Regions from separate parts of the Streptomyces sp. NPDC001514 genome, predicted to be linked through region 2. Evidence: riboswitches for the same ligand, from Rfam matches in the RefSeq annotation. Region 2 holds a riboswitch; each other region holds the start of a gene.
What was found. A riboswitch is a leader RNA that binds a small molecule or an ion and turns the genes downstream of it on or off. The one in region 2 is predicted to bind cobalamin.
Positions count from the first base shown of each region.

Region 1: another riboswitch for cobalamin. It lies ahead of ACWCXB_RS09015 (energy-coupling factor ABC transporter permease); the one in region 2 lies ahead of ACWCXB_RS10310 (cobalamin biosynthesis protein).
Region 3: another riboswitch for cobalamin. It lies ahead of cobN (cobaltochelatase subunit CobN); the one in region 2 lies ahead of ACWCXB_RS10310 (cobalamin biosynthesis protein).

Region 1 is NZ_JBSFHO010000006.1:398-6,707, forward strand. Features, by position in the region: gene ACWCXB_RS08995 (oxidoreductase) at 1-1,732, opposite strand, end outside; gene ACWCXB_RS09000 (energy-coupling factor ABC transporter ATP-binding protein) at 1,827-2,663, opposite strand; gene cbiQ (cobalt ECF transporter T component CbiQ) at 2,660-3,409, opposite strand; gene ACWCXB_RS09010 (energy-coupling factor ABC transporter substrate-binding protein) at 3,416-3,838, opposite strand; gene ACWCXB_RS09015 (energy-coupling factor ABC transporter permease) at 3,835-4,530, opposite strand; cobalamin riboswitch at 4,560-4,779, opposite strand; gene dhaM (dihydroxyacetone kinase phosphoryl donor subunit DhaM) at 4,797-5,198, opposite strand; gene dhaL (dihydroxyacetone kinase subunit DhaL) at 5,195-5,791, opposite strand; gene dhaK (dihydroxyacetone kinase subunit DhaK) at 5,819-6,310, opposite strand, start outside.
Region 2 is NZ_JBSFHO010000007.1:62,363-68,672, forward strand. Features, by position in the region: gene ACWCXB_RS10300 (anion permease) at 1-1,028, shown strand, start outside; gene ACWCXB_RS10305 (hypothetical protein) at 1,041-1,262, shown strand; cobalamin riboswitch at 1,438-1,577, shown strand; gene ACWCXB_RS10310 (cobalamin biosynthesis protein) at 1,609-2,559, shown strand; gene ACWCXB_RS10315 (cobyric acid synthase) at 2,556-4,064, shown strand; gene ACWCXB_RS10320 (putative cobaltochelatase) at 4,351-6,310, shown strand, end outside.
Region 3 is NZ_JBSFHO010000037.1:79,747-86,056, reverse strand. Features, by position in the region: gene cobJ (precorrin-3B C(17)-methyltransferase) at 14-1,453, opposite strand; gene ACWCXB_RS30780 (precorrin-8X methylmutase) at 1,513-2,154, opposite strand; gene ACWCXB_RS30775 (cobalamin biosynthesis protein CobG) at 2,151-3,536, opposite strand; cobalamin riboswitch at 3,582-3,726, shown strand; gene cobN (cobaltochelatase subunit CobN) at 3,761-6,310, shown strand, end outside.

The DNA.
Region 1 (6,310 bases), on a different contig from region 2:
TCCAGCCGGTCGTCTTGCCGAGGCCCGCGCCGACCTTGCTCGTCTTGCGCTGCAACAGATGCACGGTGCGCGGCGGCTCCGGCCGCTCGGGGGCCCGCAGCCCGCCCGGCGTCGCGTATGCGGTGTCCACGCCCCACTGCCGGAAGTACGTCTCCGGATCCAGGCTCGCACCCTCGCCCCCGTCGGTGAGGAACTCCGCGACGTCGAAGCCGATTCCGCCCGCGCCGACGATGGCCACGCGGTCGCCGACCTTGGCCCCGTCGCGCAGCACGTCGAGATAGCTGACGACGCTCGGGTGACCGACGCCCTCGATCGCGGGCGTGCGGGGCGAGACTCCGGTGGCGACGACGATCTCGTCGTACCCGGTGAGCAGCTCCGGCGTGACCAGGGTCTTCAGCCGCACGTCCACACCGCGCAGTTCGAGCTGGGTACGGAAGTAGCGGAGCGTCTCCTCGAACTCCTCCTTGCCCGGCACGCGCTTGGCGATGTTGAGCTGCCCGCCGATCTCGTCGGCGGCGTCGAAGAGCGTCACCTCGTGCCCGCGTTCGGCAGCCGACACGGCAAAGGCGAGGCCCGCGGGGCCGGCGCCGACGACGGCGAGGCGCTTGCGCAGCCGGGTGGGGGAGAGGACCAGCTCGGTCTCGTGGCACGCGCGCGGATTGACCAGGCACGAGGTGATCTTGCCGCTGAAGGTGTGGTCCAGGCAGGCCTGGTTGCAGCCGATGCAGGTGTTGATCGTCTCGGCGCGGTCCTCGCGCGCCTTCGCGACGAAGTCCGGGTCCGCCAGGAAGGGCCGTGCCATGGAGACCATGTCGGCGCGTCCCTCGGCGAGCAGCTGTTCGGCCACCTCGGGCGTGTTGATCCGGTTGCTGGTGACCAGCGGGACCGACACCGCGCCCATCAGCTTCTGTGTCACCCAGGTGTACGCGCCGCGCGGCACCGAGGTCGCGATCGTCGGGATACGGGCCTCGTGCCAGCCGATACCGGTGTTGATGATCGTCGCGCCGGCCTCCTCGATCTCCTTGGCGAGGGCGACGACCTCCTCGAGCGAGGAGCCGCCCGGCACCAGGTCGAGCATCGAGAGACGGTAGATGATGATGAAGTCCTCGCCGACGCGCTCGCGCGTGCGGCGGACGATCTCGCGCGGGAAGCGCGTCCGGTTCGCGTACGAGCCGCCCCAGCGGTCGCTGCGGCGGTTGGTGGCGCTCGCGATGAACTCGTTGATGAGGTAACCCTCGGAGCCCATGATCTCGACACCGTCGTAGCCCGCGGACCTGGCCAGCTCCGCGGCCCGTACGTAGTCGTCGACCGTCCGCTCGACCTCTTCGTCGGTGAGGGCGCGCGGGACGAACGGGCTGATGGGCGCCTGGAGCGCGCTGGGCGCGACGAGCTGCGGGTGGTACGCGTACCGGCCGAAGTGCAGGATCTGCATCGCGATCCGGCCGCCCGCCGCGTGCACCGCGTCGGTCACCGTGCGGTGCTGTGCGGCCTCCTCCTCGGTGGTGAGCTTGGCGCCGCCGTCGTAGGGACGCCCCTCCTCGTTGGGCGCGATACCGCCGGTGACGATCAGGCCGACGCCGCCGCGCGCGCGGGCGGCGTAGAAGGCGGCCATCCGGTCGAAGCCGTTCTCCGCCTCCTCCAGGCCGATGTGCATGGAGCCCATCAGCACCCGGTTGGGGAGCGTCGTGAACCCGAGGTCGAGCGGGCTCAACAGGTGCGGGTACGGGGTCATCCGGCGCCTCCTCGCGCAGTGTCGTCGTCCCCCTTTGTAGACGCCGAGGAGCCGTTGTGCAACAAGTTGCACAACGGGCGTGGAGTGAGATGCGCTACGCCGGCACCGCCCAGCGGTCCAGTTCCTCCGGGGTGCGCGGGCCCGGAGCGTCCCCGGTCAGCAGGCCGTGCGCGCGCAGCACCTCCGTCGCCGCCATCGCCCACGGCCTGCGCAGCCGTGCCGCGTCGAGGAGCTCCTGGTCGGCGAGGAGCTCGGCGATCGGGCCCGTGCGCAGGCCCGCGGGGGACAGGACCGCCGCGTCGTCGGCCCAGCGCAGGGCGAGGTCCACGTCGTGCGTGGCCATGACCACGGTCGTGCCCGTCTTCCGGAGCCGGTCCAGCACCTCAAGGAGGCGCTCCTGGCCATGCGGGTCGAGGCCCGCGGTCGGCTCGTCCAGGATCAGCACCCGCGGCCGCATCGCCACCGCGCCCGCGATCGCCGCCCGTTTGCGCTGACCGTAGGAGAGGAGATGCGTCGGCCGGTCCTCGAGCGCCGTGATGTCCAGCGCCTCCAGCGCCTCGGCGACCCGCGCCCGTACCTCGTCCTCCGCCAGCCCCAGATTCATCGGCCCGAACGACACGTCCTGGCCGACGGACGCCGCGAAGAGCTGGTCGTCCGGGTCCTGCACGACGAGCTGCACGGTCGTGCGCAGCCGGGTCAGCCCGGCGCGGTCGTACGCCACCGGCTCGCCGTCCAGGAGCAGCCGCCCCTGGCCGCACTGCAGCCCGCCGCTGAGCAGCCGCAGCAGGGTCGTCTTGCCGCTGCCGTTGCGGCCGAGCAGCGCCAGCGAGCGGCCCGCGGGCACGGCGAAATCGACGCCGGCGAGCACCTGTGGTCCCTCGGCGTACGCGTACCCGGCATCGGCCAGCTCCACCACGGGTGACGTGCTCATAGAACGGACCTTTCCAGTACGAGGGTGAGGGCGACGATCCCCGCGAGCAGCCCGCCGGTCGCCGCCAGGAAACGCCCGGACACCGACGCCGGCGGCACCAGCACCCGCAGCGTCCCGTCGTAACCGCGCCCGGCGAGCCCCGTCTGGAGCCGCTGGGCCCGGTCGAAGGCGCGCACGAACGCGGTCGCCCCGAGGCCGGCGAGCGAGCGCCACGTCGCCGCGCGGGAGGTGTGGCCGAGCCGGGCCGCCTGCGCCTCGCGGATCCGGTGCACCGCATCGAGGAGCAGGAAGCTGATCCTGTACATGACCAGGGCGACATCGACCACCGGTGCCGGCACGCCCGCGCGCACCAGTCGGGGCAGGACGTCGGACACCGGGGTGGTGAACGCGAACAGCAGCACCCCGAGCGACGCCGCGGACGTCCGCAGCAGCAGCCGCCCCGCGTGCAGAGGCCCGTCCGGTGCGAGCGCCACGAACCCGTCCGGTCCGCCCACCGCGAAGAGCAGCGGCACCGCACCTGTCACACAGAACCCGAGCGGGATGCGCCAGGCCCGCCACAGCTGCCGCGGCGCGACCCCGGCCGGGCCGAGCAGCACGGCGACGGTGGCCGTCGCGACCAGCACGGCACCCGGCCACGGCGGCAGCGAGACGGCACAGACCGTCAGCCCGAGCCCGAGCACCGCTTTCTCACATGGATGGCGGCGGCGCCAGCGACTGCTGTGCGCCGCCGCGTCGATCGGCAGCATCGGCGATCAGCCGGCGGGACCGTCGGCGGCCGCGCCCGCCTTCGCGTCCGCGTCGGCCGCCGCGTCCGCCTTCGCGTCCCCGTCGGCCGCCGCGCCCGCCTTCGCCTCCTTGGCGGCCGCCGCCGCGGCACGGGCCTCGCCCTGCCGCCGGCCCTTGCGCAGCCCGAAGTAGTACGCCAGGACCCCGGCGCCGAGCGCGGCCTGCAGGGAGAACAGCGCGGACTCGATCTCCCCGGACGGCGGTTCGTACAGCGGGGAGAACCAGGGCTCGTAGTCCGGATCGATCTCGGTGATCGCCGCCTCCGCCTGCCCGTCGGCACCGGTGAACGGCTCCTCCTTGTCGTCCCCGAGCCCGAGGGCGAGCGGCAGGACGGCCAGCGCGGCCACGACCACCAGCAGCAGCGTGTTGATCTTCGCGTTACGGCTCATCGGACCGCGGCCTCCGTCTTCTTGTCCCCGCCCTGGAGCAGCACACCGAGCCGGGTCAGCTCACCCTTGCTGGACTGCACCAGCAGCCGCATCACCAGCACCGTGAGCAGCCCCTCGCTGACGGCCAGCGGGATCTGGGTGACCGCGAAGATGCCGCCGAACTTGGCGAGCGCGCCGATGAAGCCGCTGCTCGGGTCCGGGAACGCCAGCGCCAGCTGCACGCTGGTGACGCAGTACGTGGACAGGTCCGCCACGAACGCGCCGAAGAACACGCCCACCATCAGCGGCAGTCCGGACCGCCTCAGCAGCCGGTACGCCGCATATCCGGCCCACGGCCCGACGATCGCCATGGAGAAGACGTTGGCGCCGAGCGTGGTGAGCCCGCCGTGCGCGAGCAACAGCGCCTGGAACAACAGGGTGATGGTGCCGAGCACCGCCATGATCGGCGGTCGGAACAGGATCGCGCCCAGACCGGTACCCGTGGGGTGCGAGCAACTGCCCGTCACCGACGGAATCTTGAGCGCCGACAGAACGAAGGTGAAAGCACCCGACGCGCCGAGCAGCAGAGTCGACTCGGGATTGGCCTTGACCTCGCGGGTGAGCGCCCGCACGCCGTGAACGACGAACGGAGCGGACGCGGCGCCCCAGGCGGCCGCGTGCAACGGGGGCAGGTACCCCTCGGCTATATGCATGGTCGGGAGACCCTCTCCAGCACCTCGTGGATGGACAACGCGCCTTGGCCGGTCTCCTGGCTGACGGGTAGTGCCGCCCGGGCTCCGCCTTCCCGGACACCGGGGTCTCCCGCGGCGGTCCAGTGGCTTCCTTGCGGATGGAGCCGGACTTCCCGATCACAGTGGCGAGGGCCGCACCGGTACTCCACCGGTTTCCCGTTCACCAAGGCGGTGCGACATTAGTGCTTTGACCAGGTACATCACAAGTCGCGCACGGATGCGCGCAGTCACACCTTGTGATAGCCGTACGCCTCCTTGGCCGCCGCCTCCACCGCGTCCAGATCGCCGCCCGCCGCCGCGGTGACCACCGCGGCGACCGCGCCCTCGACGAAGGGCGCGTCCACGAGCCGGGTCCCCTCCGGCAGTTCGTCGCCCTCGGCCAGCAGGGATTTCACCGTCAGCACGGCGCTGCCGAGATCGGCCAGTACGGCCACGCCCGCGCCCTGGTCGACCTCCTGCGCCGCGGCGGCGATCAGCTCCGAGCTGGTGCCGAGACCGCCGTCGGGCGTACCGCCGGCGGGTGCGACCGGCACCGTCGCGGCGCCACCGGCGAGCCCCCGGGCGAGTTCGGCGACGGACGCGGCGAGCTGTGCGCTGTGCGACACGAGGACGATGCCGACCGGGCTCATCGCGCCGCCTCCTCCAGAGCCGCGATCAGCAGCGCCGAGGACGTGGCGCCCGGGTCCTGGTGCCCGATGCTGCGCTCGCCCAGGTAGCTGGCCCTGCCCTTGCGCGCCAGCATCGGCACGGTCGCGAGCGCGCCCTGCTCGGCGGCCTCCCGGGCGGCGGCGAACGACTCGCCCAGCGCCTCCACGGCCGGCTCCAGCGCGTCCAGCATCGTCTTGTCCCCCGCCTTCGCCCCGCCGAGCTGCGCCACCGCGGCGACCCCCGCGCGCAGGGCATCGGCGAGCTGCTCCGGCGACACCTCGGTCGCGTCGCCGAGCACCTTGCCCGCACGGCGCAGCAGAGTCCCGTACAGCGGCCCGGAAGCCCCGCCGACCGTCGAGATCAAGTGCCGCCCGGACAGGGTGAGTACGGCTCCCGGGGTGCCGGGCGCCTCCTTCTCCAGCACGGCCATGACGGCGGTGAACCCGCGCTGCATGTTGTTCCCGTGGTCCGCGTCACCGATCGCCGAGTCCAGTTCGGTGAGGTGCCCGGCCTCACGGTCCACGGCGGCGGCGGTGGCGTTCATCCACCGGCGGAAGAAGCCGGTGTCCAGCACACGCGCTTCCGGTTCCTGTGCCATGGATCAGCGCCCCCAGCGCAGCGCCGGCGTCTGCACGGGCGCATCCCACAGCCGCAGCAGCTCCTCGTCCATCGCGCAGATCGTCACCGAGCAGCCGGCCATGTCGAGCGAGGTCACATAGTTCCCGACGAGCGTACGAGCCACCGGCACGCTCCGCTCGCCGAGCACCCGGTGCACCTCGGCGTTGAACCCGTACAGCTCCAGGAGCGGCGTCGCCCCCATGCCGTTGACGAGCACCAGGACCGGAGTGGAGGGCTTGAGGTCCTCCAGTACCGCGTCCACCGCGAAGTCCGCGATCTCCCGCGACGTCATCATCGGCCGCCGCTCCCGGCCCGGCTCGCCGTGGATGCCGATGCCCAACTCCAGTTCGCCGGGCGGGAGGTCGAAGGTCGGACTTCCCTTGGCGGGTGTCGTGACCGCGCTCAGCGCCACGCCGAAGCTCCGCGACCGCGCGTTCACCTCCCGGGCGATCGACTCGACCCGCTCCAGCGGCAT
Region 2 (6,310 bases):
CGGCGCTCGTCGGCGCCATTCTGTGGAACCTCTCCACCTGGCTGCTGGGCCTGCCGTCCAGCTCCTCTCACGCGCTCTTCGGCGGTCTCATCGGCGCAGCCGTGATGTCCGCCGGTTTCTCCGCCGTCAACGGCGGGACCATCGTCACGAAGGTCCTGATCCCGGCCGTCGCCGCCCCGATCGTCGCCGGTCTCGCCGCGCTCCTCGCGACCAAGCTGACGTACCGCATCGGCAGCAAGGCGGACGACAAGGCCACGTCCATGGGCTACCGCGCCGGCCAGATCGCTTCGGCCGGGCTCGTCTCCCTCGCCCACGGCACCAACGACGCGCAGAAGACCATGGGCGTCATCACCCTGGCCCTGGTCACCGGCGGCGTCCTCGCCCCCGGCTCGAACCCGCCGATGTGGGTGATCGTCTCCGCCGGTACGGCGATCGCGCTCGGTACGTACCTGGGCGGCTGGCGCATCATCCGCACCATGGGCAAGGGCCTGACCGACCTCCGGCCGCAGCAGGGCTTCGCCGCCCAGACCAGCGCCGCGACGGTCATCCTGGCCTCCTCGCACCTCGGCTTCTCGCTCTCCACCACCCAGTCCTGCTCCGGCGCGGTCATGGGCGCCGGCCTCGGCCGCAAGGGCGGCGTGGTCCGCTGGTCCACCGCCACCCGGATGTTCATCGCCTGGGGCCTGACGCTGCCGGCCGCTGCGCTGGTCGCCGCCGGCGCCGAGTTCCTGACCGGCCTGGGCACCTGGGGCGTCGGGGCCGTGGCGGTGCTGCTGATCGCGGGTGCCGCGGTCATCTGGTCCCTCTCGCGCCGCAAGCCGGTCGACCACACGAACGTCACGGACGACGAGACCGCCGAGCCCGCGGGTGTGATCACCACCGCCATCGCGGCCGTCACCCCGCCCCCGGCCGGTGTCGCCACCGCCGCGGCGACCGAGCCCGAGGACCTGAGGGCCACGATCCCCGCCCCGGCCGCCGAGACCGCCACGGCGCCCTCGACCGCCCCGACGCCCGCCGCCACGGTGTAAGGAAAGAACAGCATGAAGATCGACTGGGCAGCTCTGGGCTCCGTCTTCGGCGTGAGCCTCATCGTCACCGTGGCCCTCGTGGGCCTGTTCACCCTGGGCATCGCGGGCCTCTCCAAGCAGGAGTCCGCGGCCGCGCAGGGAGGCTCCGCCGTACTCGCCCGCACGGGTGCGTACGCCTGCTTCGCGCTCTGCGCGGCAGCGGTGACCTACGGGATCTATCTGATCGTCGTCTGATCACCTTGGGACGACGTCGTCACACGACGCCGTCCCAAGGCCGGCGCGACACCGTCCTCGGTACAGGGGCCGGGCACACCTCCGGGTGGGTCCGGCCCCTGTCGTGTGCGCCCCCGCGTGCGCCCCATGTGGCACTCCGCACACTGTCCCGCCGCAGGTCAAGGGCGAGTTGACGGGTGTTCGCGGCCGTGGTGGACTTCCGGAGCCATTTACGGCGGCAGAAGAGGAAGCCGGTGCGAGTCCGGCGCGGTCCCGCCACTGTCACGGGTGCACTCCACTCCCGGAGCCAGGAACTCTCACCGCCGGTCACGTCGAGCCAGGGCGCGGACCCTGAGTGAGGACGAACATGCGTGCAGAGCGGACCTTTGCATGCGGTGCAGCTGCCGGACTCGCCGGCGACCTGCTCTTCGGCGATCCGCGCCGAGGACATCCGGTCGCCGCGTTCGGCCGGGCCGCCGCTGCCGTCGAGCGGGCGCTGTGGCGCGACCACCGCGGGTGGGGCGCGGTGCACACCGCCGTGTGCGCCGGGGGCGCCATCACAGCGGGCGCGCTGGCCGCTGCCTCCGTACGCCGTTCCCGTACGGCGTCGATCGCGCTGACTGCGGCCGCCACCTGGGCGGTCGTCGGCGGAACGTCGCTGGGACGGGAGGCCCGGGCGATCGGCGGGGCGCTGGCGGCCGGGGACATCGAGGTCGCGAGAGAGCGGCTGCCGCATCTGTGCGGGCGGGACCCGCAGGCGCTGGACGGCCCCGGAATCGCCCGCGCGGTCGTCGAATCCGTCGCCGAGAACACCTCCGACGCGGTCGTCGGCGCGCTCGTGTGGGGCGCGCTCGGCGGAGTCCCGGGTCTGGTGGGCTTCCGTGCCGTGAACACGCTGGACGCGATGGTGGGTCACAAGTCGCCCCGCTACCGGCGGTACGGCTGGGCGTCGGCGCGGCTCGACGATGTCGCGGGCTGGCCGGGCGCCCGCCTCACCGCCGGACTGGCGGTCCTCGCGGGGGGCGACCCGCGTGGTGCCGTACGAGCCTGGCGCGCCGACGCCGCGAAGCACCCGAGCCCCAACGCGGGCCCGGTGGAGGCCTCGTTCGCGGGGGCGCTCGGCGTACGGCTCGGCGGGACGCTCTCGTACGCCGGACGGGTCGAGCACCGGCCCGTGCTCAACGGCGGCGGCCGGGCCGTCGAGGTCACGGACATCGAGCGTGCGGTACGGCTCTCGCGGCGCGTGGGCGTACTGGCGCTCGTGGCGTGCGCGGGCGCGCGGCTGGCCGCCGGGGCCCTGAAGGGGAGGCGTGCATGAGCGGGGGCGGACTGCTGGTCGCCGGGACGACGTCGGACGCGGGCAAGAGCGTCGTCACGGCGGGGATCTGCCGGTGGCTGGTGCGCCAGGGGGTGAAGGTCGCGCCCTTCAAGGGACAGAACATGTCCCTCAACTCCTTTGTGACCCGCGAGGGTGCGGAGATAGGGCGGGCGCAGGCCATGCAGGCGCAGGCGGCGCGCGTGGAGCCCTCGGCGCTCATGAACCCCGTGCTGCTCAAGCCGGGCAGCGACCGCTCCAGCCAGGTCGTCCTGATGGGCAAGCCGGTGGGCGAGCTGAGTGCGCGCGGCTACCACGGTGGAAGGCAGCGAGAGCTGTTCGAACCGGTCGTGGAGTGCCTGGAGGAGCTGCGGAGCACGTACGACGCCGTCATCTGCGAAGGCGCGGGCAGCCCCGCCGAGATCAATCTGCGCCGCACCGACATCGTGAACATGGGCATCGCGCGGGCGGCGCGTTTCCCGGTGCTGGTGGTCGGGGACATCGACCGGGGCGGGGTCTTCGCGCAGTTCTTCGGTACGACGGCGCTGCTCGCCCCGGAGGACCAGGAGCTGATCGCGGGCTACCTCGTCAACAAGTTCCGGGGCGATGTGTCGCTGCTGGAACCGGGGTTGGAGATGCTGCACGGGCTGACCGGGCGGCGGACGTACGGAGTCCTGCCGTACGCGCACGGCCTCGGCATCGACGAGGAGGACGGGCTGAGGGTCTCCCTGCGGGGTGCGGTGCGCGAGTCCGTGGTCGCCCCGCCGGTCGGCGAGGACGTGCTGCGGGTCGCCGTGTGCGCGGTGCCGCTCATGTCCAACTTCACCGATGTGGACGCGCTGGCGGCCGAACCGGGGGTGGTCGTGCGCTTCGTGGACCGCGCCGAGGAACTCGCCGACGCCGACCTGGTGGTCGTGCCCGGCACGCGCGGCACCGTCCGCGCACTGGAGTGGCTGCGTGAGCGGGGACTGGCCGATGCCATCGCCCGGCGTGCGGCGGCCGGCCTGCCGGTGCTGGGCATCTGCGGCGGCTTCCAGGTCCTGGGCGAACGTATCGAGGACGACGTCGAGTCACGGGCGGGCGAGGTGGACGGCCTCGGGCTGCTGCCGGTGCGGGTGCGGTTCGCGCGCGAGAAGACGTTGGCGCGGCCGGTCGGCGAGGCGCTCGGCGAGCGGGTCGAGGGGTACGAGATCCACCACGGTGTCGCCGAAGTCCTCGGCGGTGAGCCCTTCTTGGACGGCTGCAGGGTGGGGTCGGTGTGGGGGACGCACTGGCACGGCTCGCTGGAGAGCGACGGCTTCCGGCGGGCGTTCCTGCGGGTGGTCGCGGCGGCGGCGGGCCGGCGCTTCGTGCCGGCCCCGGACACGAGCTTCGGCGCGTTGCGCGAGGAGCAGTTGGACCGGCTGGGCGATCTGATCGCGGAACACGCGGACACGGACGCGCTGCTGCGGCTGATCGAGGGCGGCGCGCCCTCGGGCCTGCCGTTCATCGCACCTGGTGCGCCGTGAGCGCCTGCGGTGGGCCCTCGCCCCACCCCGCCCCTTCCCGAACCGGGGCTCCGCCCCGGACCACGTCCCTGGGGGCTCCGCCCCCGAACCCCCGCGCCTCGAACGCCCGCGGGGCTGTTCTTCAGCCCGTCCGGCGTTCGAGGACGGACACCCCGCCCCACCCCGCGGTACCGGGCACACACCAAGCCCGTACGGCGCTCGAGGACGGCCACACCGGCCCGGGCCCTCGGCAGGGTACGAACGAGCCGCGCAACCGGCGCGGCTTCAGCGAAGGAGTGATCAGGCGATGAGCACCCCCTATCCGTTCACCGCGGTCGTCGGGATGGACGACCTGCGGCTGGCCCTGCTGCTCAACGCGGTGAGCCCGGCGGTCGGCGGTGTGCTCGTGCGCGGGGAGAAGGGCACGGCCAAGTCGACCGCCGTACGGGCACTCGCGGTGCTCATGCCGGACGTGGACGTGGTCGCCGGATGCCGGTTCTCGTGTGCGCCGGGGGCGCCGGATCCGGGGTGTCCGGACGGGCCGCACGAGGCGGCACCCGGTACGGCGCGGCCGGCCCGGATGGTCGAGCTGCCCGTCGGGGCCTCGGAGGACCGGCTGGTCGGGGCGCTCGACATCGAGCGGGCCCTCGCGGAGGGGGTGAAGGCGTTCGAGCCCGGGCTGCTCGCGGACGCGCACCGCGGCATTCTCTACGTCGACGAGGTCAACCTCCTCCACGACCACCTGGTGGACCTCCTGCTGGACGCGGCCGCCATGGGCGCCTCGTACGTGGAGCGCGAGGGCGTGTCCGTACGGCATGCCGCGCGCTTCCTGCTCGTGGGGACGATGAACCCCGAAGAGGGCGAGCTGCGGCCGCAGTTGCTGGACCGGTTCGGGCTGACGGTCGAGGTGGCGGCGTCGCGGGAGCCGGAGCAGCGGGTCGAGGTCGTTCGGCGCCGGTTGGCATACGACGACGACCCGGCCGGCTTCGCGGCTCGCTGGGCGGACGAGGAGGCGGCGCTGCGCGAGCGGATCGTGGCCGCGCGGGCGCTGCTGCCCAGCGTGGTGCTGGGTGACGGGGCGCTGCGCCGGATCGCGGCGACCTGCGCGGCGTTCGAGGTGGACGGCATGCGCGCCGACATCGTGATGGCGCGCACGGCGACGGCACTGGCCGCGTGGGCGGGGCGTACGGACGTACTCGAGGAGGACGTGCGGCAGGCGGCGCTCCTCGCACTCCCCCACCGGCGTCGGCGCAACCCCTTCGACGCGCCCGGCCTCGACGAGGAGAAACTCGACGAGACCCTGGAGCAATTCGACGGGGACGACGAGCCGCAGCACGACCCCGACCACGATCCGGATCCGGATCCCGACGGCCCGGACGGCCCGGAGGGCGGGCCCGGCGGCGGCCCGGGCGGCGGGGGCGGGATTCCGCCCCAGTCGCAGGGGCCCGATGCCGCAGCGCCCGCCGAGGAGCAGCCCGCCCAGGGCCCGGGCGAACAGTCGGCCGTACGGGCCGCCGAGCCCTTCCGTACGAAGATGCTGAGCGTTCCCGGGCTCGGCGAGGGCGCGGCCGGGCGCCGCTCCCGCGCCCGTACCGAACACGGCAGGACGACCGGCGCCCGACGGCCCCGAGGGGCGCTCACCAAGCTGCACCTGTCGGCCACCGTGCAGGCCGCGGCCCCGTACCAGCGGGCGCGCGGGCGGGCGGGCGCCGGTCTCGTGGTCCGGCGTGACGATCTGCGCCAGGCCACGCGCGAGGGCCGCGAGGGCAATCTCGTGCTGTTCGTCGTGGACGCGTCCGGGTCGATGGCGGCCCGGCAGCGGATGAGCGCGGTCAAGGGCGCGGTGCTGTCGCTGCTGCTGGACGCGTACCAGCGGCGCGACAAGGTCGGTCTCGTCACCTTCCGCGGCACGGGCGCCGACGTGGCGCTGCCGCCGACGTCGTCCGTGGACGCGGCCGCCGCGCGCCTGGAACAGCTGCCGACGGGTGGGCGTACACCGCTGGCCGCCGGCCTGCTCAAGGCGCACGACGTGCTGCGCGTGGAGCGGCTGCGCGATCCGTCGCGCCGCCCCCTGCTCGTGGTCGTGACGGACGGCCGGGCGACCGGCGGCCCCGACCCGGTGGCGCTGGCCGGGCGGGCAGCCCGGCTGCACGCCGCCGACGGCACCGCCTCCGTGGTCGTCGACTGCGAGACCGGCCCGGTGCGGCTCGGTCTCGCCGGACGGCTCGCCGCCGACCTGAGCGGCACCGCCATCACCCTGGACGAGC
Region 3 (6,310 bases), on a different contig from region 2:
GCGACAGCCGTTTCTAGCTCTCCGGATACGTGCGCGGGGTCCAGACGATCTCCTCGCCCGCCCCCCGCCGCACCGCACGGGTCTGCGACGAGCCGACCAGCAGCAGCGTCCTCATGTCGACCACCGACGGATCCAGTTCGGCGAGGCGCACGATCCGTACGCTCTCCTCCTGGCCGCCCACGTCACGTGCCACGACGACCGGGGTGTCCGGGGCGCGGTGTTCCAGGAGCAGCTCGCGGGCCTTGGCGACCTGCCAGGTGCGGCTGCGCGAGCCCGGGTTGTAGAGGGCCAGTACGAGATCGGCCGCCGCCGCGGCGCGCAGCCGCTCCGCGATGACCTCCCACGGCTTGAGCCGGTCGGAGAGCGAGATCGTCGCGTAGTCGTGGCCCAGCGGAGCACCCGCGCGAGCTGCCGCCGCGTTCGCCGCGGTGACACCCGGCAGAACGCGTACGGGCAAGTCCGCGTACGCATCCTGGGACGCCACCTCCAGCACCGCCGTGGCCATCGCGAAGACGCCCGGGTCGCCGCCCGACACCACGGCCACCCGCCGCCCGCGCCGGGCGAGGTCCAGCGCGAACTCCGCCCGCTCCGACTCCACCTTGTTGTCGGAGCCGTGGCGCCGCTGGCCGGGACGCACGGGCACCCGGTCCAGGTACGTCGTGTAGCCGACCAGGTCGTCGGCGGAGGCGAGGGCCCCCCGGGTCTCGGGGGTCAGCCACAGCGGCCCCGCCGGGCCGGTGCCCACGACGACGACCTCACCCTCGGGGCGCGCTGCCGGAGGCACCTCGTCGATACGGCTCGGCAGCACCGCCACCGAGAAGTACGGCACCGAATCCGGGTCCACGTCGGCCAGCCGTTCCGTGCGCTCGCCGTCCATCGTGGCGCGCTCGACGTACCGCGCGTCGCCGAGCCGCCCCGCGCGCTCCAGCGCACGGCGGACCGCCGGGAAGGTCCGCCCCAGCTTCATCACCACCGCCGAGTCGGTCGAGGCGAGACGGGCCGTCAGCTCCTCCTCCGGCAGCGTGCCGGGGATGATCGTCAGCACCTCCTCGGCCTCGCACAGCGGCTCACCGAGGCGCGCGGCGGCAGCGCTCACCGAGGTGACCCCGGGGATCACCTCGGTCGGATAGCGGTGGGCCAGCCGCTTGTGCATGTGCTGGTACGAGCCGTAGAAGAGCGGGTCGCCCTCCGCGAGCACGGCGACGGTCCGCCCCGCGTCGAGGTGCGCCGCGAGCCGCTCCGCCGCCTCCTCGTAGAAGTCGTTGAGCGCACCGCGGTAGCCGCCGGGGTGGTCGGTGGTCTCGACCGTGATGGGGTACATCAGCCGCTCCTCGATGTGGTCGGGGCGCAGATGCCTCGCCACGATCGAGCGGGCGATGGAACGGCCGTGCCGGGCGCAGTGGTACGCGACGACGTCCGCCTCCGCGACGGCCTCGACCGCCCGCAGGGTCATCAGGGACGGGTCGCCGGGACCGAGTCCCACTCCGTACAGTCGGCCGACCTGCTGCGTGCTCACTCTGCCTCACTCGCTATCGCGTTGATCGCTGCCGCGGCCATGGCGCTGCCGCCCCGCCGCCCTCGTACCACCAGGTGCTCGATGCCGCTGCCGTGTCCGGCGAGCGCGTCCTTGGACTCGGCCGCGCCGATGAAGCCGACCGGGACACCGATGACCGCGGCCGGGCGCGGAGCACCCTCCTCGATCATCTCCAGGAGCCGGAAGAGGGCGGTGGGCGCGTTGCCGACGGCGACGACCGAGCCTTCGAGGCGGTCGCGCCACAGTTCGAGGGCGGCGGCGCTGCGGGTCGTGCCGAGCTCGGCGGCGAGCGCGGGCACGGACGGGTCGGAGAGCGTGCAGATGACCTCGTTGTCGGCGGGCAGCCGCTTGCGGGTGACGCCGCTGGCGACCATCCGGGCGTCGCAGAGGATGGGCGCGCCGGCTCGCAGGGCCTCGCGTGCGCGGGCCACCACATCGGGGGAGTGGACGAGATCGCGGACCAGGTCGACCATGCCGCAGGCGTGGATCATCCGCACCGCGACCTGGCTGACGTCGGCGGGGAGCGCGGCGAGATCGGCCTCGGCGCGGATGGTGGCAAAGGACTGGCGGTAGATCTCCGCGCCGTCCTTCTCGTAGTCGAACACTGTGCTCTCGCTCATCTCGTGACGGTCGTTGTACGGGCCGCCGCAACCGCGTCGGCCAGGCCCTGGTCTGTCGGTACGTCGGCGCCGTGCACGGTCACCCGGTACGTGCCGGCCGCCGTGGCCACGACGTCCACGTACTCCCCGTGGGGATGCCCGCAGCGCCGCTCGCAGCCCGACCAGTACACGGGCAGCCCGCCCCGGCCGGGTGTCGCGTCCGCCCGTACGTCGGACAGGGACTTGGCGCACCCGGGCCGGCCGGTGCAGGCGCCGACGCCGTACCAGGGGGAGTCGGTGCCGGTGATGAACCCCGCCTGCCCGAGCGCGGCGAGCCGCTCCTCGGCCGCGTCCCGGTTCCCGAAACCGGGCACGACGACCCCGCGCCAGGGGGTGAGGCGTACGTGGCCGCCGGGCGCGGGGAGCAGCGCGCGCACCTGCGCGACGGTGAGCCGCCCGAGCGGCGCGAAGACGGACAGGGCCCAGGCGCGAGGCCCCTCCAGGACCCCTGGCAGGGTGCGCCCTGCGGGCGGGCTTGCATCGGTGCCGTCCGGTCGCCCGGTGTGTCCGACCTCCATCGCCGGACGGGCTTGGGGTGTGCCGGTACCGCGGGGCGAATCCGCGTGTCCGTCCTCGAACGCCGGACCGGCTTCACAGGCGATGCCCGCCGCCTCCAGATACGTCCCCACGGCAATGTCCTGCCCAGCGGGCAGCTCTCGCACCCGCCACGCCCCCGTGCCCGAGGCCTCCGCCGCCGCGAGGAATGCCTCGGCGGCCGCGAGGGCGGCCCGCGGGGCGTCGGCGGCCGGGACGCGGAAGGCGTGCCGGCCGACCCGTACGACCGCCGCACTCCCCGGCTCTGCGAGCAAGGTCACATCCGCGCCGAGCCCCGCCACATCCCCGCGCCCGTCGTCCAGGGCGAACAGGAAACGTCCGGACAGCCCGGCAGCCCAGGCGCTCGCGCACAGCAGCGCGTCCAGCTCGCGCGCCCACAACTGCACGTCGGCGCAGCCGAGTCCGTCGAGTCCGGCCAGCGGCGAGGCCACCACGTTCCGTACCCGCTCGTGGGTGTCGGAGGGGAGCAGTGCTGCCTCCCGGAGCAGCGCCGCGAGTTCGGCTCCGCACCCCTCGCCGAGTCCGCGCAGCTCCGCATTTCCCCGGGAGGTGACGGTCAGAGCACCGTCGCCCAGCGTCTCCGCCGCGTCGGCCAGAACAGTCAGCTGACGAAGTGTCAAAAGACCTGCGGGCAGGCGGAGTCGGGCGAGTCGCCCGTCGTCCGCCGGGTGCAGCCGCAGCGCACCCGGGCAGGCATCACCCCGGTCCCGTATGCGGGGTTCGCCCCGGTCCGGGGGTGTTGGCGGTGTGGGCGGCATGGCGGCGAGCATACCCACGTCCCTACCCATGTTCTTCGGGCGTCCTTCGAGGTGACCGCCCCCGCGGCCGGGGGCAGCCTCTACTATGCAGACGGCACAGGGTCCCAGGACCCTAGGGAGGAAGCCCGGTGAGAATCCGGCGCGGTCCCGCCACTGTGAACCGGGCCTCGTCCACGAGGTCCGGTGAGTCAGGAACTCCCGCCGTCCTACGACCACCCGGGGCGCGGACACCCCGAGGAAGGCCTGCGCACGCGATGACGCACGCGACGATCCTGCTGCTGTCGACCTCCGACACCGACCTGCTCAGCGCCCGCGCGGCGAACACCGGGGACGGCCCGGTGGCGTACCGGTTCGCGAATCCGTCCCGCCTCGCGCTCGACGACGTGCCCGCGCTCCTCGACGGCACGGACCTCGTCGTCGTACGCCTCCTCGGCGGCATCCGCGCCTGGCAGGAGGGCCTCGACCTGCTGCTCGCGCAGGAGCGGCCCGTGGTTGTCCTCACAGGCGAACAGGCCCCCGACGCCCAGCTGATGGAGGCCTCCACCGTCCCCATCGGCATCGCGGCCGAGGCGCACGCCTACCTCGCGCACGGCGGCCCGGCCAACCTGGAGCAGCTCGCCCGCTTCCTGTCCGACACGGTCCTGCTCACGGGCCATGGCTTCGAGCCCCCGGCCCCGGCGCCCACCTGGGGCCCCCTCGACCGCACCCCGCGCAGCACCACCGGCCCCACCGTGGCCGTGCTCTACTACCGCGCCCACCACATGAGCGGCAACACCGCCTTCGTCGGCGCCCTCTGCGACGCCATCGAGGACGCCGGGGGCCAGGCCAGGCCGCTCTACGTGGCATCCCTCCGCGCCCCCGAGCCCGAGCTGCTCGACCAGCTCCGCGATGCCGACGCCGTCGTCACCACCGTTCTCGCCGCGGGCGGCACCAGGCCCGCCGAGGCGCAGGCCGGCGGCGACGACGAGTCCTGGGACGCGGGCGCGCTCGCCGCGCTCGACGTGCCCGTCCTGCAGGCGCTGTGCCTGACCGGGCCGCGCAGCACGTGGGAGGAGAACGACGAGGGCCTGTCCCCGCTGGACGCCGCCAGCCAGGTCGCGGTCCCCGAGTTCGACGGCCGCCTCATCACCGTCCCGTTCTCCTTCAAGGAGATCGACGAGGACGGCCTCCCGGCCTACGTCGCCGATGCCGAGCGCGCGGCCCGCGTCGCCGGAATCGCCGTACGCCACGCCCGGCTGCGCCACATCCCCAACGCGGAGAAGCGCCTCGCCCTGGTCCTGTCCGCGTACCCGACGAAGCACTCGCGCATCGGCAACGCCGTCGGCCTCGACACCCCCGCCTCCGCCGTCGTTCTTCTGCGCCGGCTCCGCGACGAGGGCTACGACTTCGGTGCCGAGGACATCCCCGGCCTCGCATCGGGCGACGGCGACGAGCTGATCCGCGCGCTCATCGAGGCGGGCGGCCACGACCAGGACTGGCTCACCGAGGAGCAGCTCGCCCGCAACCCGGTCCGTATCCCGGCCGCCGACTACAAGCGCTGGTACGCCACCCTCCCGCAGGAGCTGCGCGAGCACGTGGAGCAGCACTGGGGCCCCGCGCCCGGCGAGATGTTCCTGGACCGCTCCCGCAACCCCGAGGGCGACATCGTGCTGGCCGCCCTGCGGCGCGGCAATCTGCTCATCCTCATCCAGCCGCCGCGCGGCTTCGGCGAGAACCCGATCGCGATCTACCACGACCCCGATCTGCCGCCCTCGCACCACTACCTCGCCGCCTACCGCTGGATCGCGGCCGCGAAGGACGACGGCGGCTTCGGTGCCGACGCGATGATCCACCTCGGCAAGCACGGCAACCTGGAGTGGCTGCCCGGCAAGAACGCGGGCCTGTCCGCCGCCTGCGCGCCCGACGCGGCGCTCGGCGACCTGCCGCTCGTCTACCCGTTCCTGGTCAACGACCCGGGCGAGGGCACCCAGGCCAAGCGCCGCGTGCACGCCACGCTCATCGACCATCTCGTCCCGCCGATGGCCCGCGCCGACTCGTACGGCGACATCGCGCGCCTGGAGCAGCTGCTCGACGAGTACGCGCAGATCTCCTCCATGGACCCGGCGAAGCTCCCGGCCATCCGTGCCCAGATCTGGACGCTGATCCAGGCCGCGAGGCTCGACCACGACCTGGGGCTCGACGACAGGCCGGACGACGACGGCTTCGACGACTTCCTGCTCCACGTCGACGGCTGGCTGTGCGAGGTCAAGGACGCCCAGATCCGTGACGGTCTGCACGTCCTCGGTGGCGCGCCGACCGGCCCGGAGCGCGTCAATCTCGTCCTGGCGATCCTGCGTGCCCGCCAGATCTGGGGCGGCACCCAGGCCCTGCCCGGACTGCGCGAAGCCCTCGGCCTCGACGAGTCCGCCGCGACCCGTACGACCGCCGACGAGGCGGAGGCCGCGGCCCGCGCGCTGGTCGAGGCGATGGAGGACGCCGACTGGAACCCGGCCGCCGTCGCCTCCGTGGCCGCGGCTCACGGGCAGCCGGTCGCCGACATCCTCGACTTCGCCGCCCGGCAGGTCGTCCCGCGCCTGTCCGCCACGACCGACGAACTCGACAACGCCGTCCACGCGTTGAACGGCGGCTTCGTCCCGGCGGGCCCCTCCGGCTCGCCTCTGCGCGGACTGGTCAACGTCCTCCCGACGGGCCGCAACTTCTACTCCGTCGACCCCAAGGCCGTCCCCTCGCGCCTCGCCTGGGAGACCGGCCAGGCCCTCGCCGATTCGCTGCTGGAGCGCTACCGCACCGACAACGGCGACTGG